2 regions of the Corynebacterium sp. P4-C1 genome follow, and region 2 is predicted to be linked to the other one. Evidence: predicted binding sites of a transcription regulator. Region 2 holds the regulator's gene; the other holds the start of a gene.
The links. The regulator LexA, encoded in region 2, represses DNA repair genes until DNA is damaged. The targets are predictions, from matches to a motif close to CGAACANNTGTTCG.

Region 1 (15,313 bases), 680 kb from region 2:
GGACGCACCAATCACAGATGACAAGCCTGCCGCCCACAGCACCAGACCGAAAGCACGAAGGCCGAACTCCCCGGCGGCCTGATAGAAGGCATCGGCGGCCGTATTATCTTTCGAAAGCGCCACGCCGGTAGCCACGACACCGAGCACAGCGAGGAAGAGAAGTACTCGCATAATGCCGATCACCACGATGCCCAGCACAGATGCATTCGAAATATTCTTGATATTTTCTACACCGGTCTGACCCGAATCAATGATGCGGTGGACACCGGCGAAGGTGATGTAGCCGCCAACCGAACCGCCAATCAGCGTGACGATGATCGCGAAATCCACTTGTTCAGGCAGGAACGTCTGCTTCAATGCATCGCCGACGGGCGGCTGGGAGACAATAGCGACGTACAGCATGAGCAGGATCATGATTGCGCCGAGCCCCACAACAATGCGGTCTAGGGCAACACCTGCGCGTTTGGACAAAAAGATGAACACGGCGATGGCCGCTGAGATCGCACCACCGATCTTCGGGTCGATCCCCAACATCGCATTCATGCCCAGCCCCGCTCCGGCGATGTTGCCGATATTGAAGATCGCACCGCCAGCGAAGACCAGTATCGACATCACCCAACCCAACCCGGGGAGCACCGAGTTGCCGAGCTCGTTCGCGCGCAGTCCCGAAATACCGAGCACGCGCCACACATTCAACTGGATAGCGATGTCCACGAGAATGGAAATAAGAATCGCGAACGCGAAGGCAGCCCCCAACCGAACGGTGAACACACTGGTCTGTGTGAGAAATCCCGGGCCGATCGAGCTGGTTGCCATGAGGAACACGGCGCCGAGAAGTGGGCCGAGCCCCTTCCTCCCTACCTCGGCGGCCACTTCCTGTGAAGACATAGGCCCTCCCTTTCCTAAGCAGATCTAGTTCAAATACTGCGCACAGTTTAAGGGGCCAGCGAACCGATGCGGGAATGAATCCTCTGACCTAGAAAACACGGGGGGGCTAAACCTGGAACTCCGCCATCTCGTCCCACTCGAGCTTGCCGTCGATCAGGGTGTTGATGATGTCTGGGGTTTTCTCCAGAATCTGCGGGAACAGCTCCTGGGCCGCTTTGAAGTGGTCGGAATTGACGTGCGCTTCAGCGGCATCGTCCTTGAATGCTTCGACCAGGATGTACTCGCGCGGGTCGTCGGTGTTGCGGTACCACTCGAAGAAGAGGTTGCCCTCTTCCGCGCGGGAGGCCTCCGTGAACTCGGCGACGAGCTCGCGGAAATTCTCGGTGTTCTCGGGCAGGGGACGGAAACGGACGTTGATCAAAATCATGGACCCCAGTCTACGAGCTAAACCACTCTCACTTCCGTGCTGCCGGTAAACGGGGTAAGCGAGCCGCCGATATCGCGGGACACGCCCTTCGCGCTCACGGTGTATGTGCCGGGCGAAACCCCATCGGTGTCCCATGAAATGCGGGCGTTGACCACGTCGGCGTTCTTCACGAATTCGATAATGGTGGACGAGTTGAAGTCGTCCGCGACGATCTTTCCTGCCCCGTCCGTGATGGTGTGGTAGCCGACCCCGCGGCGCAGATCCGAATTGGGGTTGGCAAACGAGAACGTCACTGACGCAGTATCCCCTGCTTTGACCTGTTCGGTCGCGGTGATCACGTCGCCGAAGCGCTTACCCCAGGCCGGCCGGTCGATTCCGGGCAGCCCCGACAGCGATGTCGGGATCCAGCCGGTCAGGTCGCCCGCAGGCGCACCTGGATCGACCCGGGACTCGTCACGCAGGGATACCGCCAGCCCGTCGTAGACCTGCACCATCGCGCACAGCTCGTGGCGTCCAAAGATAGTGGCGCCACCTTCGTAGTCCTGGTTGTCGTATTCCTCCGGCGTGGCCACATAGTGGGCGTACCCGCTGGTGTAGCCCTGGCACACGACGGTCTCCAACGGCACCCCGAGCACCTCGGCCACACGTTTGCGCATGCGGTAGCCGGCCATCGAGGTCGGCTCCATTGAGTTCGTGATGATGGTCAGGCCCGCAATTTGCGTGATGGAGAACATCAGCACCTGCTGGATCATGCCGTCGACGTAGCCCAGCGGCAGCAGCATCTCCTTTGCTCCGTGGATCTCCTTCCAGTCGTCGGGGACCGTGACATTATTCAGTTCTTTCACCCAAGGAGTGCCGCCCCGCTCCCCCTCGTTGAAGATGGGCACCTCCAAGCCGCCGCCGTCTTCCTGGCTGGACGCTGCGAAAGCCGCGCCGAGGATCGCCGGGCCTGTGCGCTGTTCTGTGCCGTCGGGCGTGAACTCTCCGCGGATCTTGATGTCCCTCATGTCCACCCACTGGTGTCGGTTCCTCACCCTCGCTCCACCGGTAGAGATATCCACCAGCCGCCCTTCGGTTGCGTCGATCTGCCGGTCGCCGAGGATCTGCGCGGACTTCGCCTCGTCCTCGTAGCCCGGCCCCGTTTTGGGCTCCAGCCCCGCATTCGGAGTGATATCGCCCTGGGGTGAAGCAGAGAAAGCAGCGACGAATGGCGGGTCCTCGACATCTCGGTGAATAACTCCGCGCTCCGTTTCCATGCGCCATGAGGGCCAGCCTTTATGGTCGCCGTCGATAAGCGTGTGCTCGTGGCCGAAGCTCGTGGCATGCAGGCCGTACCAGTTGATCAGGCCGACGTCCTTGCCGCCACGGCTGATACAAAGCGTCAAGCTTTCCGGGTTCACTCCGTTCGGAAACGCGCGGAGTTCTTCTGCCGGGTTGCGCTTGAACGCCTGGAACGAGCGGTTCGCGCCCGCGTCCTTCACTTCGCCGCGCACCAGGCGCAGGTTCGACGGCTGCTTGTCCGCGTGCGCTCTCTCGACAGCCTCGACGATCCCTTGGACTGTCGCTTCGAAAGTGACGGGGCGGAAGCCCAGCGTGGTCAGGTCCACCATGAGGTGGCCGGACGTGCCGCCGGGGCCGACGTGGGTGTGGGTGGCGGTGATGAACACGTTCGACTCGTTGTATTTGCCGTCAAATAACTCGCGCAGGCGGCGCAGCACTTCCAACTGAATCGACTGGAACATCAAGCCCATCTCCGCGATGACGAACACGCTGCTGGTGCCTTGGGCGTCCTCGAAGATGAAGGCGCGGGCGAACTGGCGGAAGCGGATCCCGGTCGTGGACTGCTTCATCACCGCATAGCCATTCATTCCTGCGCCCAGCGGCTCACCTGTCATGTCCGCCATACCGCGGCCGACAGTGAGCACGGCCTCCTGGCCCCTCGCCCGCGGCACCCCCATCGCCGCTGTCGCGGCGGCGAGTCCCGTCCCAGCCAAGAACGTGCGGCGCGCGAAATTGAATCCTTTTGTGACTGAGCTCACCATGTTCCCCATGGCGGAAACGGTACAGAGAACTCAGCTTTGTTTTTGGATTTTGAACTATTTTTCCCAAAAATCTAGTCCGGATCAGCCTTCCAGCCGTTCACCGAGGTCGAGCCACTCCAATTCGAGCTCCTCGCGCCGAGCGCGCAACTCCGCGACATGCCCTGTCTTCGCGCCGATCGCCTGGAAGTCAGGGGCTTCCTCCCCCGACATCGCGGTGATTTCCGCTTCGAGCGCGGCCGCTTCCTCGTCGAGCTTCTCCATCTTGCGGTCGAGGGACTTCATCTTCTTGGTCAGTTCACGCCGCTCCTGCCCGCTGAGTGCGTCCGCGGGCTTCTCCTTCGGCGCCGTGTCCCCGAGGTCGAGCACCCCGGAATCCTCCGACATAGCTTTCCTGCGCTCGAGATACTGCTCGATCCCGCCCGGCAAGTTCGTCAGAGCCCCGTCGCCGAACAACGCGTAGGTGACGTCGGCAATGCGCTCGATCAGGTAGCGGTCGTGCGAAATCACCACCAGCGTTCCCGGCCACGAGTCGAGCAGGTTCTCCAGTTCCTGGAGGGTGTCGATGTCGAGGTCGTTGGTCGGCTCGTCGAGAAGCAGCACATTCGGCTCGCTCATGAGCACGCGGGTCAGCTGCAGGCGGCGCCGCTCGCCCCCTGAGAGATCTCCCACCGGAGTTCGCTGCCGCTTCGAGGAGAATCCGAGGCGCTCTGCCAGTTGGGACGCGGACATCTCCTTCTTCCCCAGCGTGATGTAGGTGGCCACGTCTTCGACCGCGTCGATCACACGGCGCGACGGGTCGAGGTCGTCCAGCTCCTGACGCAGCCACCCGATCTTCGTTGTCTGCCCCTCGATCCGCTTTCCCGCGGCGAGCGGGTAGTCCCCGGCGATCGTGCGCAGCAGGGTCGTCTTACCGGAGCCGTTCACGCCGACGAGACCGATGCGCTCGCCCGGCGCGAGCCGCCACGTCAAGTGGTCGACGAGCGTGCGGCCGTCGGGGGATTCAATCCGCGCGTCCTCCAGCTCCACAACGACGCGGCCTTGGCGCTGCTTGGAGAACGCCATGAGTTCCACCGTGTCGCGCGGTGCCGGCACGTCGGCGATGAGGGCCTCCGCCGCCTCGATCCGGTAGCGCGGTTTCGATGTACGGGCGGGTGCTCCGCGCCGCAGCCACGCGAGCTCCTTGCGCGCGAGATTCTGACGGCGTTGCTCGATCGCGTCCGCCTGCCGGGCGCGCTCCGCACGGGCGAAGGTCCAGTCGTTGTAGCCGCCCTCGTACACGTCGACTTTTCCGTCATGGACCTCCCAGGTCAGAGTGGCGACGGTGTCGAGGAACCAGCGGTCGTGCGTGACAACCACGATGGCGACCTTGCGCTTGAGCAGGTGGTCGGCAAGCCACTGCACGCCTTCCACGTCCAGGTGGTTCGTCGGCTCGTCGAGCACGATCAAATCCAGGTCCTGCACGAGCGCCGCCGCGAGGTTCACCCGGCGCCGCTCACCGCCGGAGAGGTTCCCCACCGGAGTGTCCAGGCCCAGCTCCGCCACGCCCGTGCCCGCGAGCACTTCGCGCACCTTCGCGTTCGACGCCCATTCAAAGACTTCCAGACCGAGCGGCTCCACAACCGCCTGGCCGACAGTCACGTCGTCCGGGAGCGTGAATCGCTGCGTCACCACCGCCATGCGCAGCCCGTTCGTGTGGGAAACGCGCCCCTCGTCCGGCGGCTCGATGCCGGTGAGCACCTCCAGCAGCGTGGTCTTGCCGCCGCCGTTGAGCCCCACAACGCCGATACGGTCGCCGGTCTGCACACCAAGCGACACTCCATCCAGCAGGGTCTTCAGGCCCCACGTCTTGGACACATTTTCCAGGTTGATCAGGTTCGCCATGATGGGGGCCATTCTAGGGTCGGAGCAACGCCGCCCCGCCAACAGGTCCGTGCGCGACGAACGCTTCCACGCTCTCGGACGCAAGCTTATCGACGACAGCCCCCGCCCCCTCCTCGTCCGCGCACAGCGCCGCGACGGTCGGGCCTGAACCGGACACCATTGCGCGGATCGCGCCGGCATCCTCGGCATCATGAATGAGTTGCTGCAACGACGGCCGCAGCGCCAGTGCCGCAGCCTCTAGGTCGTTGTGCATGGCGGCCCCCACCAGCTGTGGGTCTCCGGAGACGAGTGCCCGCGACAGTGTGGTGGTGTCCATGTGCGGGACCATGGAGGCGTAGTTGAAGCGGAGATCGTCCAGCTTCTCAAACACCGCCTTCGTGGACAGGCCGACCTTCGGGTTCAGGAAAGCGAACCAGTATTTCCCCCGTCCCATCATGGGCACGAGTGAGTCCCCGCGGCCGGTTCCCAGCGCGATGCCGCCCATCTGAGCGAAGGGCACGTCCGCCCCAAGTGCCGGCACAAGATAGTTGAACAGCTCGTCGGGAAGCGGCCTGTCGTAGTGGGCGATGAGGGCCCGGATCGCCTCCACGGCCGCAGCAGCGTCCGCCGACCCGCCAGCCATGCCGCCGGCGACCGGCACCTTCTTGTCGATGTCCAGCCTCATAGGTGGCAGGTCCGGTTTGATGTCCTCCCGCGACATATCCTGCGCGAGAATGCCCATGTAGCCGGTGCAGATGGAATCCACGGCCTTCCACGCCAGGTTCTTCGACGTATCCAGGTCTTCGTCCGGTTCCTGCACGTGGTAGGTGGTGCGCATCTCTGTGATGAAGCTCAACGGGGACGCATCCGGGTGTTTTTCCACTTCACCCTGGAGAGTCGTCAACGTGACCGTCTCGGGCCGGTCCACCGCCATAAAAACGGTGGACAGGTCGTGGTAGCCGTCGCTGCGTACCTCTCCCACCCCGAGGTGTAGATTCACCTTGCCGTTCGCGCGTGCGGTGAATTTCATTTCTCGCTCACCCCGCTCCCTTTGCCCACTTCCGCCAGCCGCACGAAATCTTCGACTGCGAGCTTCTCGCCGCGCAGCTGCGGGTCAATACCCGCGGCACGCAACGCTTCCTCGGCGGCAGCACCTGAGCCGTAGATCCCGCTCAAGCAGGCGCGGAGGGTCTTGCGGCGCTGGGCGAATGCTGCGTCGATAAGCGAAAAAACGCGGTCGCGCAACGAGAGCGGCCAGCCTTTCTCGCGGATGTCGATACGCACGAGCCCCGATTCGATGTTGGGCGCAGGCCAAAAGACGTTCTTGCCGATGTTGCCTGCTTTACGCACGTCCCCGTAAAAGGCCGCTTTGACGCTGGGCACACCGTAGATTTTCGAGCCTGGCCCAGCCGCCAGACGGTCGGCTACCTCGAGCTGAACCATCACCAGCACGTGGCGGATGCCGGGGAATTCCTCGAGCAGGTGAAGCAAGACAGGAACAGCGACGTTATAGGGCAAATTCGCCACGAGTGCCGTCGGCTCCGGAATGTCCCCACGGGAGACTTTCAACGCGTCCGCGTTAAGCACATCGAGGTTGCCCGCCACCTCGGGCGCGAACTGCGCGACCGTCTCAGGCAGGCGCTGAGCTAAGCGCGAATCGATCTCCACGGCCGCGACACTGCAGCCCACTTCGAGCAGGCCGAGGGTGAGCGATCCCAGCCCCGGTCCAACCTCGAGGACGGTGTCTTCGCCGGAGATGTCCGCCGCCGCCACGATGCGGCGCACCGTGTTGGGGTCGTGGACGAAATTCTGACCCAGTTTCTTCGTCGGGGTGACCCCGAGCTCGTCAGCGAGGGCCCGGATCTCCACCGGGCCGAGCAACTGGATGTCGGGGCTTGTCATGCCCTTCGAGGTTAGCGGATTCCCAGGCTCGCGGTGCAGGCGGGCCATGCTCCCCAACCCTGGCTGGCCTGAACCTTCTTCGCGACATCGATCTGCTGCTCACGGGTAGCCATGTGGGCGCTCGGCGCGTACGCCGTGCCGCCGTAGGCCGCCCAGGTGGAAGCCGTGAACTGCAGGCCGCCGTAGAACCCGTTGCCGGTGTTGATTGCCCAATTACCGCCCGACTCGCACTGCGCGATGGAATCCCACACGGAACCATCTCCGACTGCCGGCGCGGAGGCCGATGCCTTCTTCCCGCGGGCGATCACAGCTGCGCGGCCCTTGCGTGACTCCACACTGTTGACGATCTCGTCGGACTCCACGTTGCCGTTGACCGTGACCACGCGGCGGGTCGTCTCCCGCTTGCCCTTCTCACCGGGCTCGCGGACTTTCTCTTCGCCCTCGGCGAGAGACTCATCATCGACGAAGCGCGGCTCGACATCGAATTCTTCGGTGGTGGTGCGCTCATCCACGTCGACACGGTCGATCGTGATGTCCATGTTTCCGGTCACCGGGGCATCCATGCCCGGGGAGACGCGGTCGTTCGAGTCTACTAGCACGCCGCGGGACCGGAGCAGTTCGGAGACCGTTTTCGCCGCGGCGGCGGTGTAGGTGGTCTTGCCTCCATCGTGAATGGCCACGATCTTCGGGGACGTCAGATCGATGGTCATGTTGTCGGTGAGGGGCTCGTCCTCCGCATACGCGTGCGCCGTGCCGCCAGCGCCCGGGATTTCCTTCAGGAAGTCGGACACAGTCAGCGCCGTGGTGGTGAATTCTTGCGCTTCGCCGCCGTCGATGGTCACGGCGACCGGCTTCGCGGTGCGGACGGTGACGGTGTCACCGGTGGCCAGCGCGTCGGACGGCGCCGGGTACACGAGGTCCTTGTCACCAACCTGGACGCCGGCTGCCTCGAGCGCCCCGCCGACGTTGCCTGCGAAGGTGGTCAGCTCGATGGGCTCACCGTTGACGTCCACGGTCACCGATTTCTGTGCGGCGACAGCAGTGGTGGCCCCGCCGATGGCGAGGGCGCCGACAGCCGTGGAGGCGATGACGGCGCGGGTGGTTGAAGTCTTGTTAATGCGACGATGGCGCGACATGAAGAGAATTCCTCACTGGGGAAGGGAATGAAGAACTCATGTAACAATACGGTAAAGATCGCTCGGAGACCAGAAATTCGTTGGGTCGGCAACCACAAACACCACATCCGCCACCACTGGCCCCTGTGCCACCGGCCACCAGCAACAACGCTAACGTGTGCTATGTCACACTCCGAAGATGCGCCCGAAGGTGGCGTTGACCTCCTGCGCGAGATCCTCCACTGCCATTCCCCGAGCTTCAGCCACCACTTTCGCGGTGTGCCCGATCAGGGACGGTTCGTTGCGCGCGCCGCGGAACGGTTCCGGCGTCATATAAGGCGCATCCGTCTCGATCAGCAGCTGGCCGACTGGGGCAAGTGCCGCAGCTTCGCGCAGCCCGTCGTTTCGCTTGAAGGTCACGTTCCCTGCGAAAGACAGGACGTAGCCGCGGTCGATGGCCTCGCGGGCGACGTCGACAGGCGAAGAAAAGCAGTGCAGCATGACATGTTCGGGACGCGGGGAATCAGCGAGAATCCGCATCATTTCCTCATCACCTTCGCGGTTGTGGATCATCAGCGCCTTGCCCGAATCAACGGCCAGTTGAATGTGCCAGCGGAATGCCTCCTCCTGCACGTCGAGCGGCGCAGTTCCCTCGGGATCATGCTTGATCCAGTAGGTGTCGATGCCGGTCTCCCCCACCGCCACGCACCGCTCGTCGGCCGCCATTTCCGTCAGCCGCTCACGCGCCGCCCCGTCCAGCTCGCCCGCCCGCGTCGGGTGGATCGCGCACGCCGCGAACACGCGCTCATCGAAGTGCGCGGCCTGCAACGCGAGCTCAGCTTCGTCGAGCCCGTCACCGACAGTGCAGAGCTTTTCGACGCCCGCATCCACCGCCCTGCGCACCATCTCCCCGACTTCAGCTTCGGTGCGGGCATTGGCTGAGGCGAGGTGCGTGTGGGCGTCGATAAGCCCGGCAATTCGCTCGGCCGGAACGGGCGTGGGACGCGGTTTCTTCTTCGACATGCGTTCCAGCCTATCCTCGGGCGCATGAAGTTCCACGACATCGATGCCGCCACCCGCTCCCAGCTCGACCGCGATCTGGCGGAAGCCGCCGTCGCAGGCATCAATGGCTCGCTCGACGACATCGTCGCCTCCTTCGAGGACACCTTGACCGATTATCTCGCCCTCGAACCCGACCTCCGCCGCGCCTATTCCCGCGGCGACGTCGCGCGCATGTACGGCACCGCGCTCGGCGACGCGTTCATCCGCGAGCACGGCTTCACCTGGCAACTGCTTATCGACGACTACGGCACCGACCTCGTCGTCACCTCCCCCGACCACGACATGTACACCGCTCCCCTGGTCGTCGTGGACGCCCGCTTCGAAGACGACGAACCAGGGAAGCTGACCGCCTTCATTAAGCAGTTCTTGGGGCGCTGACTTTCCCGCCCTTCCCACCTATCCCATCCTTCCTGGCGTTCGAAGCCGTTCTCTCACGACCTGGCATTTCGGACATGTTTTCGACACTTTGTTCGAATCTGGACGGATTTCCACAGGCTTGGTTCACCCCATGTGAAAGACTGTTCGCACGACTAGAAAACAAAGTCATAAGTCCATACGTCATTGAGGGGGAAGCAATGCAACTGCACATCACGGAAACGGGAAGGGTGGGGCCCGATGGAACCGTTCTTCGAAACTGAGAATCCGGACGACACCGACGCCATTCTGGGGATGGCGCTGAGGAAATCCCACCACGCGGTGTTCCGCCACTATGCCGAGGACGGTTTCTGCGGTTCCCACGACCACGACTTGGAAATGGCCCGCATGCGCACCGCCACCGGCATTCCTGTCAACGAGGTCAAGGCAGCTGTCTACGCTTACATGACGCTCGGCTCCTTGCCGCGCCTCAAACAGCTGCAGGAGGAAACTGCTCGCCTGGACCTCTCCCGGCTCAAAGCCATCGACCGCGCCGTGGGCATGCTCGGGCACGACATCGACCAGTCCATCCACGACATCATCGACGACATGCTCGTGGACCTGTTCACCCCGGACAAACCTCACCAGGAGCTGCCTAGCGCCCACAAGGTGACCAGTCGGCTGCACAAACTCATCGGCAGCATCGACTCGTCCGTCGCGCACGACAAGCGCAAGCCCAAGGCCCGCGAAAGCGCCGCCCCCGGCCAGTACGACCTCGCCTTTCACGACGGCATCGCTCACGGAACCTCCGGAATGACCCTGTCCGGAGACCACACCAGCATGGCCGCCATCAAGGAATTCATCCGGGAAGCCTCGAAGGAGCACGAAATCACCGAGGTGGAAGCCGTGGTGCAGCTCCTCACCGGCGCGATCACCCCACCGGCGAATGTGACCATTTTCGCCTACGCGCCGCTTGACGCAGACGGAACTCTCGATGAATCCGCATCTGCATTCATCCCCGGCTACGGCCACACCACCGCAGCCGGAACCGAGATGGTGCACAGCATGGGAACCACCGTCGTCGATATCCGCCCCGCGAAAGAGCACACCGTTGCTGGATACGTCCCGCCACCGTCGGTGCGCGCATACGTCCAGGGGCGCGACAGCACCTGCATCTACCCGGGGTGCGACCAGCCGGCGTGGAACTGCCAGCTCGACCACCGCATCCCGTACGAGGAAGGTGGACAGACCGCGGCGGCCAACCTGTTCTCCCTGTGCCAGCACCATCACAACTGCAAAACCGACCGCCGTGCGTTCTATGTGCCCGACCCGGTCACCGGCGACATTGTATGGCTTTTCGCGGACGGCACCTACGCGCTGGTGGACCCGGACGGAATCTTCGCCCGCCACACCACCCCGACGGCACCGCGGTGGAAATGCACGCTCGACGACATCCAGCGCCTCAAGCGCGACCGTGAGCAGTTCTTCGCCAAGGGTCACGCAATTCTGGACGCCTACGACATCGACGGCGACTACGAAGCGTGCGTCCCGGCCCTGATCGACCTGGAACGGGAATTCAGGCTCGACTTCCCTTTCTTCCCGGAGGTGAAGTGACCAGAAACTACTGCACCGGAGCCCACTCGGGGCCGGTCTCTCCAAGTTCCGGGTCGAGCTTGGCAATCAGCGGCTGCGGCTTCTCCAGCTTGGTGCCCGGCACCACATCGACGCGGGCCCACACTGCTTGCTGGGATGCGTAATCACCGGTGATCACCGGGTAAGTCTGGCCCTCTTCAGGCAAACCGACACCGACCAAATCGAGTTCTTCGTCATCGATGACCTCCTCAACCCGCGGGGACGCAGCCCAGATACCGTCGCGGCCGAGGGTTTCGTGAACCTTCTGCGCGGTGTGCGGGATGAACGGGGTCAGCAGGGCGTTGCAGTCCGAGACGACCTGGAGGGCAGTCCACAGGACAGTGGCCAGCCGCTCGCGCTGGGACTCGTCTTTGGCGAGCTTCCACGGCTCCTGGTCGGCGATGTACGCATTCGCTTCACCGACGACGTGCATAACCTTGGTGATGGCGGCCTTGAAGTGGGCGAGGCCGAGTTCTTTGCCAGCGGACTCGAAGGTCTGGGAGGCCAGATCGAGGATGGCGCGGTCGACGTCGAGAAGCTCACCGGGCTGCGGCACCTCGCCGAAGTTCTTGTGCGCCATGGACACGGTGCGGTTGACCAGGTTGCCCCAGCCGTTGGCGAGCTCGTTGTTCACGCGGCGGACAAACTCGTCCCAGGTGAAGTCCGTGTCGTTGTTCTCCGGGCCGGCGACGGCGATGAAATACCTCAGCGGATCAGGGCCGAACTCGGCAAGGAAATCCTTGACGTAGATGACCACGCCCTTGGACGACGAGAACTTCGAACCCGACATCGTGAGGAACTCCGAGGAAACGACCCCCGTCGGCAGGTTGAGCTCGCCGAGCTCGTGGACCTCGCCGCCCTTCGATCCCTTGCCGGCGTAACCGAGGAGCTCGCCCGGCCAGATCTGGGAGTGGAACGTGATGTTGTCCTTGCCCATGAAGTAGAAGCCCGGGGTTTGCGGATCCTGCCAGAACTGCTTCCACGCGTCGGGGTTGCCGGTCCTCGCCGCCCACTCGATGGAGGAGGACAGGTAGCCGATGACGGCGTCGAACCAGACGTAGAGCTTCTTGCCCGGGTCGTTCTCCCAGCCCTCGACGGGCACCGGAATGCCCCAGTCGATGTCGCGTGTCATGGAGCGGGGACGCATGTCCTCCAGCAGGTTCAGGGAGAATTTGAGCACGTTCGGGCGCCAGTCTTGGCGGGCCTCGAGCCACTGCTTCAAGGCGTCGTGAAGCGAAGGCAGGTCGAGCATGAAATGCTCGGTCTCGATGAACTCCGGGGTCTCCCCGTTGATCTTGGACACCGGGTTGATCAGGTCGACCGGGTCGAGCTGATTGCCGCAGTTGTCGCACTGGTCGCCGCGGGCATCGTCGGCGCCGCACAGCGGGCAGGTGCCCTCGATGTAGCGGTCCGGCAGGGTGCGGCCGGTCGACGGGGAGATCGCGCCCTGGGTGACCTCCTTGATCATGTAGCCGTTGGCGTACAGGCCCTTGAACAAGTCCTGCACCACCGCGTAGTGGTTGCGCGTGGTGGTGCGGGTGAACAAGTCGTACGACAGGCCGAGTCCCGCAAGGTCCTCGACGATCTGGCGGTTGTAGCGGTCAGCGAGCTCCTTGACCGTCACGCCTTCCTTATCCGCCTGGACCAGAAGTGGCGTGCCGTGCTCGTCGGTGCCGGATACCATGAGCACGTTGTTCCCCAGCATGCGCTGGTAGCGCGCGAACACATCGGAAGGGACACCGAAGCCGGCGACGTGGCCGATGTGGCGCGGCCCGTTCGCATAGGGCCACGCCACGCACACGAGGACATTTTCGGAGGTGGAGTTGTTCGGGGAGACAGTCATACGCCCCAGCATAAGTGACTACTGCTCAGTGCCGAACATGCGCTGACGTTTACGGGCCTTGGCGAGCGCATCGCGGTGCATACGGCGCTCGATGGCCAGCTGGTGATTGAAGCGCTGCTGTTCCTTCAGGTCCAGGTAGATGGTGTCGTTGCTGACATCCTTGACGATTGCGAACATCAGCAGAATAAGGATTAAAAGGAACGGTGTCGCGGCAGCGATGGTGACGCTCTGCAGAGAATTCAGGGCATCGTCACCACCGGCGATGAGCAGGGTCAAGCCGACAGCTGCGGTGGCCAGGCCCCACATACCGGTGAGCAACGGCTTCGCGTCGGTCTTGCCGTTCTGAGACAGCGAGCCCATCACAGTCGAGGCGGAATCCGCCGAGGTGATGAAAAAGGTGCCCAGCAGAATCAGGGCGACAATACCCATGAGGAAGCCGCCCGGCAGGTTGTGCAGCAGGTTGAACAGCTGCTCCTCAGAGGTGCCTTCGCCGTAGATGGATTCGCCGTTCTGCTCCATGTGGATGGCGGTGCCGCCAAAGATGCAGAACCATATGGTGGACAGGCCAGCTGGGACGAGGGTCACGCCGAGGCAGAACTCACGGATTGTGCGGCCGCGGGAGATACGGGCCAGGAAGCTGCCCACGAACGGGGACCAGGAGATCCACCATGCCCAGTAGAAGATGGTCCAGCCGCCCAGCCACTCCCCTGCTTCAGTGTCCGCGGACTCGGCAGTGCGGGAGGCCATGAGGAAGAACTGGTCCAAGTACGAAGCGACCGCGGTGGGCAGCAGGTTGAGCTGCGTCAGGGTCGGGCCGAACACGAAGACGAAGATGGCGAGCACTGCCGCGACAATGAGGTTGAAATTGGACACCCACTGGATGCCCTTGCCCACACCGGACATTGCCGACAGCAGGAAAGCGAGCGTCAGAACACTCACGATTCCGACGGTGAGCATCGTCGACGGCGAATCGACGACGCCGGACGCCTCCAGGCCGGTGGAGATCTGCAGGGCGCCGAGCCCCAGGGAACACGCGGTGCCGAAGATGGTGGCGAAGATGGCGAGGCCGTCGATGAGCTTGCCCAGCCAACCAGCGGCCCGCTTCTCGCCGATCAACGGGATGAACGCGCTGGAGAGCAGCTGCTTACGTCCCAGACGGAACGTGGAGTAGGCGATGGCGAGACCGATGATCGCGTAGACGGACCACGGGTGGAGGGTCCAGTGGAACATCGTCTGCGCCATCGACGTGCCGACGGAATCCGCGCTATCCATACCTGGAATGCCGTCACGGTAGAAGTTGAGCGGCTCAGACGCACCAAAGAACATCAGGCCGATACCCATGCCGGCAGCGAACATCATGGCGATCCACGACATGGTGCTGAACTCCGGCTGCTCGTCGGTGGCTCCCAGCCGGACCTTGCCGAACTTGGACAGCGCGATCACGAGGATGAACACCACGAAGACGCTGCCGAAGAAGACGTACGCCCAACCGAGGTTCTCGATGACCCAGCTGAACGACGCGTCGGAGAATGCGCTGAAGCTCTCTTTCGCGGCAAGGCCCCAGACCACGATGGCGACGACGACCGCAGCGAGCGGAGCGACAATCGTCCAATCGATTTTCAGGTTCTCGTCCTCCGAGGCCATCTCCACGGCATCTTCAGGGGAGGCGATTGCTTGCTGTTGACCGTCTTTCCTCGCGTCGAGGAGGTCCTGGAGTTCAGCGGTTGCCGTACGGTCGCGCTTAATGGGGTCCTCGGTGTGAGGAGTCGCATCGGGGTCGTGCGGGTCTTTGATCATCTCTTCACTGCTCATTGGGTTCCTTTCTCACGCCAATGACCGTAACGAAGATGTGCACAGCGTGCACAATTGCTGACTAGGAACTGCGAGAGGCTATGTAGGCGTCATAAAGCTCGCCCGATTTGATGCCCGCGCTTTTCGCGACCTCCTTGACCGCGTCTTTCGCGCGCATGCCGTCATCGACGCGCTGCTGCACGAGCGCAAGGACGTCTTCCGGCTCCGCGGTATCAGTGCCACCGTCGATCACTACCGTGACCTCGCCTTTCACACCGCCTTTCGACCATTCGGCGAGTTCGGCGAGCGTACCCCGCTTGACCTCCTCGAATGTCTTGGTCAGCTCGCGGCACACCGCCGCCTGGCGGTCGCCGAGTATCCGGGCGGCTTCCGCCAG
Region 2 (15,313 bases):
ACCTCATCGACGGCCGCGACAACCTCTTCCGGTGTCGAGGCGGCGCGCAGGGTGTCGAGGAATTCACCCCGGACCAGTGCGCGGGCGAGCTTGGACAGAATCTTCAGGTGCTCCTTGCCGCCGCCCTCAGGGGCGGCGATCAGGAAGACGAGCTCGGCATCGCCGTCCGGGCCGGAGAAATCGACGGGCCGGGACAGGCGGGCGAACGCGAGAGTGGGTTCCCCCACCGCGGCGGTGCGGCAGTGGGGGATGGCTACCTTGCCGTTGACGCCGGTGCCGGCTTTGAGTTCGCGGGCGGTGGCGGCATCGGCAAGCGTGCTCGGTTCGTCGGTGCGCCCGGCCGCAGCGACGAGCTCGGCGAGGTTGCCTATGACGTCGCCTGGCGTGGCGCCGAAATCAGTGTCGAGCCGGACGAGGTCCGGGGTGATGGTGTTGGACACGGTGGTTCCTTTTCTTAGAGTTCGCGCACGGTGGTGCGGTCGTAGTCGATGTCGTCGGGGGAGGGGATTGCGGTACCCGGGCTGGCTGCGGCTGCGGTGCCGTAGGCGACGGCGGTGCGCAGTGCTGCAGGGAAGTCTTTGCCGTCGAGACGCGCGAGAATGTAGCCCGCGAGGGAGCTGTCGCCTGCGCCGACGGTGGAGCGCACCTGTGCGGGCGGGGTGGCGGCGTGCCATGCGCCGTCGACGGTGACGAGGCATGCGCCGGCGCCGCCGAGGGTGACGAGGACTTCGCGCACGCCCTTATCGACGAGCGCTGCCGCGGCTTTCACCACCGCGTCCAAGTCGCCGTCGTCAGCTTGACTCTCGAGCTCGCCGCCGTCGATGCCCGCGAGTTGGCCGAGCTCGAAAGCATTGGGCTTGACGACGTCCGGCGCCGTCGCCTCCAGCTTCCTTCCCAGCTCCTTGAGCGGTTCGTCGGAGGTGTCGACTGCGATGAGCAGGTCGGGTGCAGCGTCGCGCAGCGCTGCCACCAGTTGCGGGTACCAGTCGGCCGGGGCACCAGGGGGCAGCGAGCCGGCGAGGACGGCGGCACGGGTGAGGGGGTGGGAGGCGGCGTCGACAAGCTCTGTTTCGAGCGTGCGGCGGACATCGTCAGTCAGCGTGGTGCCCGGTTCGTTGAGCTTAGTTGTGCGGCCGGATGATTCCGTCACGGTGGTGTTCGTGCGAACTGCGCCGTCCACAGGGACGGTGCGCAGCGGAATTCCCGCGGAACGGGCCAGCGCGGTGAAGGGGTCGTTGTCCGCGGCGGGAGCGATGGCGAGGGTGTCCTGGCCGGCTTTGAGCACGGCGTTGGAGACGTTGATGCCTTTCCCGCCCGGTTCGCGCGAGCTCTCGGAGACGCGGAGAACCCCGCCTGGGTCGAGTGAGTCGATGCACATTGTGGCGTCGATACTGGGGTTAGCGGTGAATGTGATAATCACTGGGCAATCCTTTTCGCTCCGCGGCGCGGCCGTGGGGGTGCTGGAGCGTTGGTGGACAGATGCCGGGGCGGGGGTGGTATGTGCGCCCCTTCATGTCCGATTATGCCCGTTTTGTGTGGTTAGCTCAAGAAAAACCACATGCGGCAAGCGTCACGGCGGCGCGGGAGGGCCGGTCCGGCTCAGTCCGCCTGGATGACATCGACTCCGAGTTCGGTGAGCTCGGTGACGAAAGACGGGGGAGCGTCGGTGTCCGTGACAACGACGTCGATGCTGTCGAGGGCGGCGAAACTCACCAGGTAGTCGCTTCCGAGCTTGGAGGAGTCGCACAGCACCACGACTTTCCGGGCGTTGGTCACCATGGCTGATTTCACGGCGGCTTCCTGCGCGTCGGCGGTGGACAGCCCGTGGTCGACGGTGAGGGCGTTGGTGCCCATGAAGGCGACGTCGGCACGCAAAAGCGCGAGCGTTCGGAGCGCGGTATCGCCGACGACGGCTTGCGTGATGGCGCGTACTGTGCCACCGAGAAGCTGGACATTGATTTCGCCCGTACTGGACAGGTCGACCGCGATGGGTAGTGAGTTGGTCACGAATGACAGCGACGCAGCGACGGGAACGTCTTTGATCATGCCCGCGAGCACGTTGATGGTCGTGCCGGAGTCAAGGAAGACGGAACCGCCCGAGGTGGGCAAGAATTGGAGCGCGGCTTTCGCGATGGCGGTCTTGGCTGTCGTCGCGGAGCGCAACCGGGCGTCGAGGGGAAGTTCCGTCGTCAGGTACGACTGGCTGGAAACAGCTCCGCCGTGAACGCGCTGCACGATGCCCTCGCGGTCGAGCACGGCGAGGTCGCGCCGAATGGTTTCGGCGGTGACGTCAAATTTCGTGGAGAGTTCGGTGACGTTGACGCGTCCCTCCACGGCGGTAAGGGACGCGATCTGACGGCGCCGTTCTTCGGCGTACATGGGCACTTCCTTCCGAGCCTCGGGCATGTGCGTGCGAGGCACTCATACACTTGCCCCATTATTCCTTTTAGGCTTGAAAAATCACGCCCGAGCGTGTCTGTCTGTGCCCGTTTCACCCCCGGAAGGGGAGGCTAGAGTTTGCGGAAAACGGAGACGACCAGGCCCATGATTTCCGCGTCGTCGCCCTTAATGGGGGCGAAGGCATCGTTATGGGGGAGGAGCCACACGCCGGAGGAGTCTTTGTGGAATTCCTTGACGGTCGCCTCACCGTCGATAAGCGCGGCGACGAACTGGCCCTCCTCAGCGACGGGCTGTGTGCGGACCGCGACCCAGTCCCCGTCGAGGATGCCGGCGTCCCGCATCGACTCCCCGACAACCTGGAGCAAGTAGAGGTCCCCGTCACCGACGAGCTCTTCCGGGAGAGGGAAGTACTCGGAGACGTTCTCCTCCGCGAGGATCGGGTTCCCGGCGGCGATTTGGCCCAGCACCGGGATGTAGCGGGGCGCCGCCGCGTCCTCTGGCGTCGGGCTGGCCTTGCGGTTTTTGCGTGATCCGGACTCGGGCAAGTGGCGAAGATCGACCGCGCGGGGCTTGTTCGGGTCCCTGCGCAAAAAGCCCTTCTTTTCGAGCTCCTTGAGCTGGTACGCCACCGACGACGTCGACTGCAAGCCGGCAGCATCCCCGATCTCGCGGATGCTCGGCGGATAGCCGCGCAGCACTACCGCGTCCTGGATGACCTCGAGAATGCGGCGCTGACGTTCAGTCAACGACTTCAGGTCCGGCTTCTTGTCTTCTCGCTTCGGCATTGGGTGCGTCCTCTTTTCTCTCCATGGTGATCGTCCGTTGGGGTGGGGGTGAAACCCTTCATCAACTTGGACGACGCTGCCCGGCGTTCGGTTCCCTTGACTCTTGTTTACCACGAATGAGCAAATTTGTTCGAAATATTCGGAGCACGCCTAGACAAATTTTGGCCGCCTTGCTATAAATCGAACATAGAAGCTATCGAACACTTAATCGAACACATTCTAGGACGTGGTTGAAGCGTCTCTTAGAATCGCAGTCGAACAACAGAAAGGAACTCTCATGACTATCTCTATCGCACGTTCTAGCAGCGCCGACTCCTCCTCGATGAAACCCGCATCTCGTGTGCAGCCGGCTGATGTCTGGGACCTTGACCGGCGTTCGAGCGCGCTCCGGAACCGTCCCACCGTTCGAACCTTGGGGCCGGATAATCGAAAATATGAGCACCGCGACGCGCCGGACAGGGTTGAGTTCGGTGGCAACGCTGATTCGTTCGAATCCCGGCGCGAGACCGCCGGTGCGACTGTCCTTGGCGCGCTTTTCGGCGTGGCACTGATCGTCGGTTCGGCATTCGGCGGGGCGTTCTCCGGCGGGGACGCCGGGTTCGTCTCCGACAACGCCGGCACCCAGATGGCGGCCGTGTCCCAGCACTAAAGAAAGCATGTGCGCGGACCCGTCCCGCACTAAGCCGACCATGGGGGAGGGCGTATGCATTCCGCGTCCTGTCGGCGCGTCTTGGCGGCGGATCTGGGGAGTAAGATCTTAAGCCGTGCACTGTCCTTTCTGCCAGAACGATAGCTCCCGTGTCTCCGACTCCCGTCTCGTCGAGGGGGGCGCAGCCATTCGCCGCCGCCGCGAGTGTACGGAGTGCGGCGGACGCTTCACCACCATGGAAAAAGCGGTCCTGACCGTGGTGAAGCGCAACGGGGTCAGCGAACCCTTCGACCGCGACAAACTCATCGTCGGTGTGCGCCGCGCATGCCAAGGCCGAGATGTGTCCGATGATGCGTTGAAGCGCCTCGCACAAGAGGTCGAGGAGATCGTGCGCAGTCACGGCAGCTCACAGATCCCTTCCAACGAGATCGGCCTGGCCATCCTCGAGCCGCTGCGGGCGCTCGACGAGGTCGCCTATCTGCGCTTTGCGTCGGTGTACAAATCTTTCGAGAGCGCTGACGACTTCGAATCCGAAATCCGCCTCATGAGGCGCAAGGACCGCGGCATGGAGGAGCTGTAAGTCCACGGCATTAAGTGAGCACAGTGAGTGCGGCAAGTGATCGCGGGCTCCGCCCGGCGTCTTAGAGCTTGTCGATCATTTTCTCGATGCGCCGCGGGCTCACTGGCTTAGCGGTGCCCAGGCGCTGCGCGAACAGACTCACACGAAGCTCCTGAATACGCCAGAGGATGTCTTTGACCGCCCGTGATTTCGCGCGTTGGGCAGGCAGGCGCTTCAGCTTGGCGTCGAGCGTGCTCTTCACCTCGTCGACGACGGACTGACGGTCGGCGTCGCGGTCGGGGTCGAGATTCATGTCCTCGAGGCGCACCTGGATGGCGGACATGTACCGCGGGAGGTGCTGGAGATTCTCCATGCCGTGGACTGTGATGGCGTTCTTGGGCAGGAGAAACGCCATTTGCTGTCGGATGTCGTCGATGGCGGGGCCCGACCAGTTCTCCAGTTCGGCGGCGATGTTGATGTATTCAACGACTCCGCCGGAAATTCCGACGACGGACCGCCGGACGACCCCGGGAACCTGGGGTTTCACGGCGTCGAGAAGCTTCTTGAATTCTGCGGGCGTGCGGACCGGGCCTCCGTTGGCCATCATGAGATCGCGGATCGCAGCCACGCGCGCATCTTCGACGAGTCCCGCCGCGCCACCGTGGGGATACTTATCGACGGCCACCCGCTGCCGCAACGGCAGCCCCTTCGTCATCTGTGCGGCGTTGACCGGGATGTGGCGCATGAGCATGGCCAAGGTGGCCGTCATCATGGAGGCGTCGGCGGCGGCTTTGGTGGGGAAGACCTTCACGCGGACACCGTCGGCGGTGGCCTCGAGTGCGGGGTAGGCATCGACGTGGTTGCCTTCGATCTCGGTGGTGACTGTCTCGGGCACGGCGCCGAGAGTGTCGTCGGTCCACTCGGCCACGGATCCGGATTCGGCTTTCTTAGTGGCTTTGGACACGGACGAGGTGATGTGGCCGGCCTGGCGCTTTTTTAGTGCGGCGAGGCTCTTGTCGTGGTCGATGATCTTGCCGCGCCGGTCGACAGCGGCGAACGTCATAGTCAGGTGAGCAGGCAGGGACTCGGATCGGAAGTCGGTCGCGTTGATGCCGTGGCCGCCCAAGGAGCGGAGGACTTCGGCGAGTTGCTCGGTGATGGGGGCTTCGAAAGGCAGCAGCTTGCCCATGGCGCGTTCGGCGAATTCCGGTGCTGGAACAACAGTCTTGCGCAGCGCCTTGGGCAGGGAGCGGATGAGCTCGGTGACGAGTTCTTCGCGCACGCCGGGCACGAGCCAGTCGAAATCGGTGTTCTCCAGTCCGGCCAGCAAGGGAACGGGAACGAGGACGGTAACACCGTCGAAGGGGTCTCCCGGTTCGAATTTGTACTGCAGGTCGTAGTTGATGGAACCTTGGCGCCATTTGTCGGGGAAGGCGGCTTCGGAGGAGTCGGGGGAGGCGTCGCTAAGCAGTGCCTCCGGGTCGAAGTCGAGGAAAGACGCGTCCTTCTGGCGCTTCTTCTTCCACCACGCGTCGAAGTGGCGGCCGGTGCCGATGTCGGCGGGGATGCGCTCGTCGTAGAACTCGAACAAGGTGTCCTCGTCGACGACGATGCCGCGGCGGCGGACTTTCTCCTCGACGGCGGCGGCTTCCTCGAGGAGTTCGGCGTTGTGCTTCAGGAAGGCGTGGTGGGCGTTCCATTCGCCGTCGATGAGCGCGTGTCGGATGAACAAGTCGCGGGCGGCTTCCATGTCGACGCGGTGGTAGGGCACCAGCCGGTCGGCGACGACGGTGACGCCGTAGAGCATCGACTTCTGGTGGACCATCGGCGCGGCGCGCTTTTGCGACCACACGGGTTCGGAATAGGTGTGCTTGAGCAGGTCGCGGGCGAGCTTTTCCACCCAGGAAGGGTCGATCGCGGCGGCATCGCGGGCCCACAGTCGGGACGTTTCGACGAGTTCGGCGGCCATGACGAATTCAGGCGGCTTCTTCGCCAGGGAGGAGCCGGGGAAGATCATGAAGCGCGTGCCGCGGGCACCCTTGAACTCTTTGGAGTTGCCGTCGCGGGCGCCGATATTGGACAGCAGACCCGTGAGCAGGGACTGGTGGATCGCGTTCGGATCGCGTTCGCCAGCGTCGGCATGACGCAGGTTGGTCCAGCCGAGTTGCTTTTCAGCGTCGCGGAGCTGGCGGACGAGGTCGAACCACTCCCGGATGCGCATGTAGTGCAGGAATTCTTTCTTCATGCGCTTGCGGAAGGCGTTGCCGGACAGTTCGTCGCGGGAGTCCTTGATGTAGTCCCAGAGGTTGAGCGAGGCGAGAAAGTCGGAGGTCTTGTCCTTGAACCGGGCGTGCGCTTGGTCGGCTTGCGCCTGGAATTCCAGGGGGCGTTCGCGGACGTCCTGGATGGTCATGGCGGCGACGATGACGGTGACGTCGGCGAGCACTCCGAGGCGGTCGGCCTCGACGAGCATGCGCGCCATGCGCGGATCGACGGGAATGCGGGCGATGTCGCGGCCGACTGGGGTGAGCACGGGCGCGCCGTGGTCCTCTTTGTCGGTGATGGCGCCGAGTTCGTGGAGGAGCAAGAGGCCGTCGCGCACGGCCTTCGCATCGGGCGGCTGCACGAAGGGGAAGTCGGCGACATCGCCCAGGCGCAGGTTGATCATCTGCAGGATGACGCTGGCGAGATTGGTGCGCAGGATTTCCGGGTCGGTGAATTCGGGGCGGGCGTTGAAGTTGTCTTCGGAGTAGAGGCGGATGGCGATGCCGTCGGCGGTGCGGCCCGAACGGCCGGAGCGCTGGTTGGCGCTGGCCTGGGAGATCTCCTCGATGGGCAGGCGCTGCACTTTCGTGCGGGTTGAATACCGGGAAATGCGGGCGAGGCCGGTGTCCACCACGTAGTGGATTCCTGGCACGGTCAGGGAGGTCTCAGCGATATTAGTGGCCAGCACGATGCGGCGCCCGGAGTGCGGCGAGAACACGCGGTGCTGTTCGGCGTTGGAGAGCCGACCGAACAGGGGTGTGACTTCAATACCGCGCCAGTGCTGTTTCTCGATGACTTCCATGGCGTCCCGGATGTCGCGTTCGGAGGCGAAGAAGCACAGGATGTCGCCGTCGCCTTCGCGCATGAGTTCCTTGAGGGCATCGATAAGCCCGTCGAGCATGTCGATGTCGACGACCTTCGTTTCACCGTTCTTCCCCGCGATCTGCGTCTCCAGCGGGCGGTAGCGGATCTCGACGGGGTAGGTGCGGCCGGAGACCTCGATGACGGGCGCGGGTTTTCCGTTGGGGGAGGAGAAGTGGTCGGCGAAGCGCTCGGGGTCGATGGTGGCGGAGGTGATGATCACCTTCAGGTCGGGCCGCGCGGGCAGAAGCCGTTTGAGGTAGCCGAGCAGGAAGTCGATGTTCAGGGAGCGTTCGTGCGCCTCGTCGATGATGATCGTGTCGTAGGCATTGAGGTAACGGTCGCGCTGCATTTCGGCGAGCAGGATGCCGTCGGTCATGAGTTTGACGGCGGTGGTGGAGGAGACGCGGTCGTCGAAACGGATGGCGTAGCCGACGGTCTCGCCGATGTTTTGGCCGAGTTCGTTGGCGATGCGCTCGGCGACGGTTCGTGCGGCGATGCGCCGGGGCTGGGTGTGGCCGATCAGGCCGCGGCGTCCACGCCCGAGCGCGAGGAGCATTTTTGGGATCTGGGTGGTCTTGCCAGAGCCGGTTTCGCCGGCGATGATGACGACCTGGTTGTCGCGGATGAGCTCCTTGATGTCGTCGCGTCGTGCGGAGACGGGGAGGGCTTCGGGATACTCGATCGCGGGCACATGCTTATCGACGTCCGCGACTTTCTCCGCTTCTGTGTCCATGTCCGCGCTGATCTGGCTGAGCGCGTGCGGGGACCGCGCCTTTTTCAGGCGCCGCTGGAACCGCCGGACGCTCGCGATGGGCAGCTCGTCGAGTCGGCGGTATAGATCGTCACGGGTGAGTTCAGGTTTCGTCATAGTCAACGCGCGAGTCTACCCGCCGGCTGGTGGCAGCTAGCGCGCAGCTGCCGGGCGCACGTTACGCGCGCTTGTCGACGGTCGCGTTGAACGCCTCATTGATTACCTCCCCGAGTGCGGCGAATTCGTCGGCGCGGGTGGAGGAGGAGCGGTGGACGAGGCCGATGTTGCGGGAGGCGATCACCGTGTCGCTGAAGTTGGCGATGGCCACGTGCGGGCGGGCGCATTCGACGCGGACGGCGGAGGCCGGCAGCAGGGTCCCGCCGTAGCCGGCGGCGACGAGCTGGATGATGGTGGTCAGCGACGATGCCCGGGTGACGGTGTCGGTCATGCCTGCCACGTCGAGGTTGGCGGTGCGGCACAGGTCCATGATCTGGTCGCGGAGGCAGTGGCCGTCGTCCATGAGGAGCATGTCGAGCTGATCGAGCTCCGACAGCGTGACGTCGTCGCGTCCGGCGAGGGGGTGGTCTTCCTCCACGGCGATGGCGAAGTCCTCGGTGTAGAGGGGGATTTCGGTGAGCCCGGTGGTGCCGGTCGGGAAGGCAATGAGCGCGGCGTCGAGCTGCCCGTTGCGGAGCTGTTCCATGAGCGCTGGAGTGGTCTCCTCGACGATCTTCGGCTCGATCTCCGGGTAGCGCTCTTTGGCGAGGCGCAGAAGATCAGGGAGCAGATACGGGGCGATGGTGGGGATGATGCCCAGGGTGATCTGCCCGGTGAGGACGCCTTGTGCGCCGCGTGAGTGCTGGACGAACGCTTCGGCCGCCTCCAGCGTGGCTTGGGCGTAGGGGAGGAGGCGCTCGCCGACGGGAGTGACGATGACCTTGCGCGTGGACCGTTCGATGAGCTGGATGCCCAGTCCGGTCTCCAGGGTGACGAGAGCCTGGGAGAGGGAGGGCTGGGAGATGTGCAGCTGGTTCGCGGCGGTGCCGAAGTGGCGGTGCTCGGCGATGGTGACGAACGTGCGGATCTGTGCCAGCGTCGGTCGGTACTCCTTGTTGGTCATGCTCTTAAAGTACTAGCATTGATAGGTTGCTGTGGGAAATTAGCGCAAATATTTTGGTGTATTTGAACGCAGTTTTCGCTCCTGCTTTAAGTCATGCTTTTAATGGCGCATTTCGAGAGCGCTCAGGCGGACTTCGCCAGCTTCGTCGGAAGCGTCGAGGTCGACAGCGCCGTGCAGTTGGTAAGCGTTGTCGCCGTCGGGGTCCTTGAGAATCTGGGTGACTGTCCAGCGGCGGGTATCGGTGTTCTGCAGGACGAAATACCCGGGGCCGCGCGCATCGGCGTCCAGGTCGACATCGTCGTATTCGTCGAAGTAGTCGTCCATGAGTGCCGGCCAGTCGGGCTGGTCGGCAAGGTCCATGTAGTCGAGCATCCCGGCGAGCTCCTTCTCCTTCTCGAAGGCGAAGAGCTCCACGAGGCGGAAGAAATAGTTGCGGACCATGATGGTGAAGGCGCGGCGGTTGGCGGTGAGAGCGGTGGGGTCTTCCACACCGAAGGCCAGTTCGCGTTCCAGGTCGTCGCGGCTGATCGGGGTGTTCTCGTCGGCCATGTGCGCCCACTCGTCGATAAGCGATGAATCGACCTGGCGGATGAGCTCGCCGAGCCACACGATGATGTCGTCGAGCCGCTCGGTCATGTACGCGTCGGGGATCGAATGCGACAAGGTCCGCCACGCGTCGGTGAGGTAGCGCAGGACGACGCCTTCGCTGCGTGCGAGGCCGTAAGTGGCGATGACGTCGGAGAATGTCATCGCGTGCTCGATCATGTCGCGGACCACCGATTTGGGGGAGAGCTCGAATTCCGCCGCCCACGGGTTGCCCTGGACGAAGGTCTCGTACGCGTCCTCCAGTTCTTCCTTGAGGGGCTGCGGGTAGGTGACATCCTCGATGAGCGCCATGCGTTCGGTGTAGTCGACGCCGTCGGCCTTGAGCGCCGCGATCTCTTCGCCGCGTTCCTTGCTCTGTTGTGCCTGGAGGAGCTGGCGTGGGTCGTCGAGAATCGCCTCGAATGCGGAGATGACGTCGAGGTCGTAGGTCTCGCTTTCTGGATCGAGCAATGTCAGGAAAGCGAGCGCGAACGGTGACAGCGGCTGGTTGAGCGCGAAATCGCGGTCGAGTTCAGCGGTGAGCGTGTACGGGCGGAACGCGGGGGAATCCGGGGTGCGTTCGACGACATCAGCGGCGATGAGGCCGCGGAAGAGGTCGACGGCGGTGAGGATGTCGCGGTTCTGCTTGGCGCGGCTGTCGTGGTTGTCGCGCAGGAGGTGCTTCATGTGCTCGTAGCCGTCTCCGGGGCGGGCGACGACGTTGAGCAGCATCGAATTCGACACGGTGAACTGGCTGGTCAGCTCCTCAGGTTCGGCTTCGGTAAGACGGTTGAAAGTGTTTTCCGACCACGAGATTTCGCCGTCGCGGGGGGCCTTTTTGCGGATCTTCTTCAGCTTCTTGGGGTCGTCGCCCGCCTTGCGGCGGAGCTTGACGTTCTCGATCTCGTGCTCCGGCGCCTCAACAACCACCGTGCCTTTGGTGTCGTATCCAGCGCGGCCCGCGCGTCCGGCGATCTGGTGGAATTCGCGGGACTTTACGATACGCTGCCTAATCCCGTCGAATTTCGCCAGTCCGGTCATGAGCACGGTGCGGATCGGCACGTTGATGCCCACGCCGAGCGTGTCCGTGCCGCAGATGACCTTCAAATGACCCGCCTGCGCGAGACGCTCCACCAGGCGCCGGTACTTCGGCAGCATTCCGGCATGGTGGATGCCGATGCCACGGCGCAGCAGCTTCGACAGGGTCTTGCCGAAGGTGGTGGTGAAGCGGAAATCGCCAATGGCCTCCCGGATGGCTTCTTTTTCTTCGGGCGTGATCATCGATATCGATGTCAGCGCCTGCGCGCGCTCAGTCGCCTCGCGCTGGGAGAAATGCACGACGTAGATGGGGGCCTTGCCCGCGTCGAGAAGCTCCTCGATCGTCTCGTGGACGGGCGTGAACACGTAGTGGAAATCCAGCGGAACCGGGCGTTCGGAGCCGCCGACGTAGGTGGTCTCGCGACCGGTGCGGCGGGTGAGGTCGTCCTCGAGCCACTTTGTGTCGCCGAGCGTCGCCGACATGAGCAGGAATTGTGCTTTGGGCAGCTCCAGCAGGGGCACCTGCCACGCCCAGCCGCGGTCGGGCTCGGAGTAGTAGTGGAATTCGTCCATCACGACTTGGCGGATATCGGACTTGGCTCCCTCACGCAAGGCGATGTTGGCGACGATCTCGGCCGTCGCGGCGATGATGGGGGCGTCGCCGTTGACGGTCGCGTCCCCGGTCATCATGCCCACATTTTCCGGCCCGAAAATCTCGCACAGGGAGAAGAATTTCTCGCTCACCAGCGCTTTGATCGGCGCGGTGTAGAAGGACCGCTGTCCCCGCGACATGGCGATGAAATGCGCGGCGTTGGCCACCATCGACTTACCGGAGCCGGTCGGAGTGGCCAAGATGACGTTGTCGCCGGCCAGCAACGCCAGCGACGCCTCCTCCTGCGCCGGGTACAGGGAGATCCCGCGCGAGGAGGTCCAGGAGGTGAAGGAGTCCCAGACTGCGTCGTCGAAAAGCGTGTCCGGCACGTCCTCGAGGTCGGTGAGGTAGTCGGCGAGCGTCGGTGCTTGGGCGTTGGAAGTCACCCCACCCACGGTACTTGAGGGGCGCGCACTACTCGTCGTCGTCCGGCATGTCGATCTGGCCGCCGGTGGTGTCCTCCCACATCCCGTCGCCCGGGCCGAGCGTCCGGTCGCGGTCGTCGATCGCGGCGAGGAAATTCTCGAAGGCCTCACCGATCTCGTCGCCGCTGGGCACCTGGGCCTCGCCCGGCATCATCTTCTGTGGGTTCTTCTTGCGGTAGGAGTCCATCTCGGAGTCGTAGTGCTGCTCGAGTTGCGCGACGACCTGCGCGATTTCTTCCGAACCGTGGGTCTGCTCCGCCAGCTGCTGGGCAACTCGCTCCATGTCGCGCTCGATCGCGCGCAGCGGGAACTGCAGGTCGGAGGTGTCCGAAACGGACTGCAGCAGCTGGTAGACAGCCTGCGGGTACGGCGAGGACGCGACGTAGTGCGGAACGTGCGCCGTGTAGCCGGCGACGCGGCGGCCGCGGGAGTGCAGTTCCCGCTCGATCATCACTGCGGCGGCGCCGGGCACGGAGACCATTCCGTCGAAGGTGAACATCTTGCCGACGAGGTCACGGTCGTTGCCGTGCGCGGACACGACGAGCGGACGCGTGTGCGGTGCACCCATCGGCGCGGCGTACAGGCAGATCGTCTTGTCCACGTTGAAGCGGTCCGCGAGGTCGGCCACGGATTTCGAGAACGCCTCCCAGCGCAGGTCCGGCTCGGGGCCGGAGAGCAGCAGGAAGGACTCGCCCTTGGAATCGCGCAGCACGCGGATGTCCAGGTCGATGTCGTCGACATCGCTGATCTCGTGCTCGCTCAAGGTCACCATGGGGCGGCGCGAGCGGTAGTCGATCAACTCGTCGTTGTTGAAAGTGGCCAGGGTGCGCGAATCCAGGGCGGCTTTGAGGTGCCCGGCGGCGCCTTCGACGGCGTGCCCGGCATCGGCGTAGCCCTGCATCGCCACGATGAGGGTGGGGCCAGAGGACGCGCCGTCTTCCACGGCGGGAGCCGGGTACTCCAGCTCGTACATCTGCCGCTGATCGTCTGACGTCATTGTTGACATCCTCCTTGTTCGTGAACCTTCCGACACCGTGTTCAACCTCATGGGTGCGGAGTTTCATTCCCACCTTACGGACCGTGCACGTCACGCGGTAACGCGCGTGCCGCATTGGCCGGGAAAGCACAGCTTCGCTTATCGACGCCTCCCGCTTGCCCAAACCTTCCTCCCCGTGGACCGAGCGAAGGGGGGCGCGAGTTGTGAATTCTCCCGCTTTTCAGTGGAACCGCAGCGGGGGTCGCGGAAGTCCAATAAAACATGACACATTCACATTCACATTCACGCAAGCAGCAACCATCCTTCGACCCGTGGACCGACGATTCCGTGTCGGTCGACGACCCCTCGACAATCATCGCCACCATTCCCGGCACACTCGGCTATTACCCGCAGGAATCCATCATCGTTATCGGGCTGGTGCCCGACCTTGAAAGCGGCGGCGAGCTCGTTCTGGGACCGGTTCTCCGCGCGGACCTGCAGCATGCAGGCGAGCTGGCAGACTTCCTGGAGACCGCTCCGGTGGCGCGGTGCGTCGCCTTCCTCGGCATCATGGTGACCCGCCGGCCGCAGTCGTCGGCCGCGACAGCTGCCGCGGCTGAACTGGAGGACCTAGTCCGCCCGTGCGGGGCGCCACTGGTCGATGTGCTGTGGCACGTCTCCGAGATCGCCCAAGGCACTCCGTACGAGATGGTCTTCGGACCCGACCCGGAAGATATGGACCGTCAGTGGCCGGAGTTGCGCTGGGGCCGCGGAACAGTGGCGTCGGTGGTCTCGTCGCCGACGATGCGCGCCTGGCATGACAACGGCATCCTGCCGGCACTCGACCGCAGCGACACCTTCGAATACTTCCAGCCCGACGATTCGCTGGCCGGTGCCGTTATCGCCGGGGAGGCTGTGGACGTCGCGGCGTTGACGCGTGAAGCCGCCCGGCACGCCGACGAACTGCGTGCCCGCATCGACCACGGTCAGCCCGGGCCCGGTGCGGTTGTGCGCGCGGCGATGAAGGCGCTGCAGGACGCGCCCGCCCAGCCGATCATCGGGCTCGATGAGCGCGTGGGCGTCGACCGTGTCTTCCACGACGCGGAGGGCCTGCGCGCCATGGCCACGGTGCTGTCCCGGTCGATGCTGCGCGACTGCGTCATCGGCACCGCCGTGCGGCACCCCGAGGAGGCGGCGACGGCGCTGCTCGCGGTGGCCCGCGCGTTCGACGGCGTGATCCGCGCCAACGCGTTGAGCCTGTGGGGCATCGTGGCGATCAGCCGCGGGCTGTCGTCGTGGGCATCTGCCGCGCTAGCGATCGCGCAGGAGGAGATGCCGGAGCACTCGATGTCCGCCATTTGCTTGGAGATCCTCGCCGCGGGGCAGCAACAGCACCTGGTCACCACGATTCTGCAGGGCTGCGAACTCGCCTGCGCCCACATCATCGAGGGCGAGGACTACGGCGGGGAAGCCGTCAGCGCTTAAGCCGCCGCTAGCGCGACTGGGTGTACTCCCACGCATCCGCCACGATCTGGTCCAGGTCGGTGCGGGTGGGGGTCCAGCCAAGTTCGTCCTTGGCACGCTGGGACGACGCGATGAGCGTGGCCGGGTCGCCGGCGCGGCGGGGCGCGACTTCGGCGGGAATCGGGTGCCCAGTCACGCGGCGGCAAGCCTCGATGACTTCCTTGACGGAGTATCCGTCGCCGGAACCGAGGTTGAAAATGCGGTGCTTGCCCGGGGCATTGGACTCCAGGGCGAGCAGGTGGGCGTCGGCGAGATCCCTGATATGGATGTAGTCGCGCACGCATGTGCCGTCGGCGGTGGGCCAGTCATTGCCGTACATGAGGATCTTGTCGCGCTTGCCCTGCGCCACCTGGAGGACCAGGGGAATGAGGTGGGTCTCCGTCGCGTGGTTCTCGCCGAGACCGCCGTAGGCGCCCGCCACGTTGAAATAGCGCAGGCTCGTCGCCCCGAGACCGAAAGCGGTGGCGTACGACGTGATGGCGTAATCGATGGCCAGTTTGGTCGCGCCGTAGGCGTTCGTCGGGGCGGTTGGCATGTCCTCAGTGATGGGCACCCGCTCCGGCTCGCCGTAGGTGGCGGCGGTGGAGGAAAACACCAGGCTGTTCACATTGTGGTCGCGCATGGAGTTGAGCAGCTTCAACGTGGTGCCCACGTTGTCGCGCCAGTACTCGTCGGGCTTCTCTACGGATTCGCCCACCAGCGAGCGTGCGGCGAAGTGGA

Region 1: the regulator LexA is predicted to act here: its motif matches at 9,744-9,757, upstream of QYR03_RS04590 (HNH endonuclease signature motif containing protein).

What each region holds. Positions count from the first base shown of each region.
Region 1 is NZ_CP129966.1:960,540-975,852, forward strand. Features, by position in the region: gene QYR03_RS04545 (NRAMP family divalent metal transporter) at 1-888, opposite strand, end outside; gene QYR03_RS04550 (putative quinol monooxygenase) at 995-1,315, opposite strand; gene QYR03_RS04555 (neutral/alkaline non-lysosomal ceramidase N-terminal domain-containing protein) at 1,333-3,366, opposite strand; gene QYR03_RS04560 (ABC-F family ATP-binding cassette domain-containing protein) at 3,439-5,238, opposite strand; gene QYR03_RS04565 (4-(cytidine 5'-diphospho)-2-C-methyl-D-erythritol kinase) at 5,252-6,247, opposite strand; gene rsmA (16S rRNA (adenine(1518)-N(6)/adenine(1519)-N(6))-dimethyltransferase RsmA) at 6,244-7,119, opposite strand; gene QYR03_RS04575 (resuscitation-promoting factor) at 7,131-8,255, opposite strand; gene QYR03_RS04580 (TatD family hydrolase) at 8,421-9,257, opposite strand; gene QYR03_RS04585 (DUF3806 domain-containing protein) at 9,282-9,674, shown strand; gene QYR03_RS04590 (HNH endonuclease signature motif containing protein) at 9,912-11,264, shown strand; gene metG (methionine--tRNA ligase) at 11,272-13,125, opposite strand; gene QYR03_RS04600 (BCCT family transporter) at 13,144-14,769, opposite strand; gene rsmI (16S rRNA (cytidine(1402)-2'-O)-methyltransferase) at 14,999-15,313, opposite strand, start outside.
Region 2 is NZ_CP129966.1:280,550-295,862, forward strand. Features, by position in the region: gene QYR03_RS01305 (fructose-specific PTS transporter subunit EIIC) at 1-440, opposite strand, end outside; gene QYR03_RS01310 (1-phosphofructokinase family hexose kinase) at 455-1,420, opposite strand; gene QYR03_RS01315 (DeoR/GlpR family DNA-binding transcription regulator) at 1,600-2,379, opposite strand; gene lexA (transcriptional repressor LexA) at 2,511-3,185, opposite strand; gene QYR03_RS01325 (hypothetical protein) at 3,463-3,834, shown strand; gene nrdR (transcriptional regulator NrdR) at 3,950-4,414, shown strand; gene hrpA (ATP-dependent RNA helicase HrpA) at 4,476-8,390, opposite strand; gene QYR03_RS01340 (hydrogen peroxide-inducible genes activator) at 8,452-9,393, opposite strand; gene QYR03_RS01345 (RNA helicase) at 9,493-12,054, opposite strand; gene QYR03_RS01350 (PAC2 family protein) at 12,083-13,090, opposite strand; gene QYR03_RS01355 (DUF4192 domain-containing protein) at 13,352-14,554, shown strand; gene galE (UDP-glucose 4-epimerase GalE) at 14,562-15,313, opposite strand, start outside.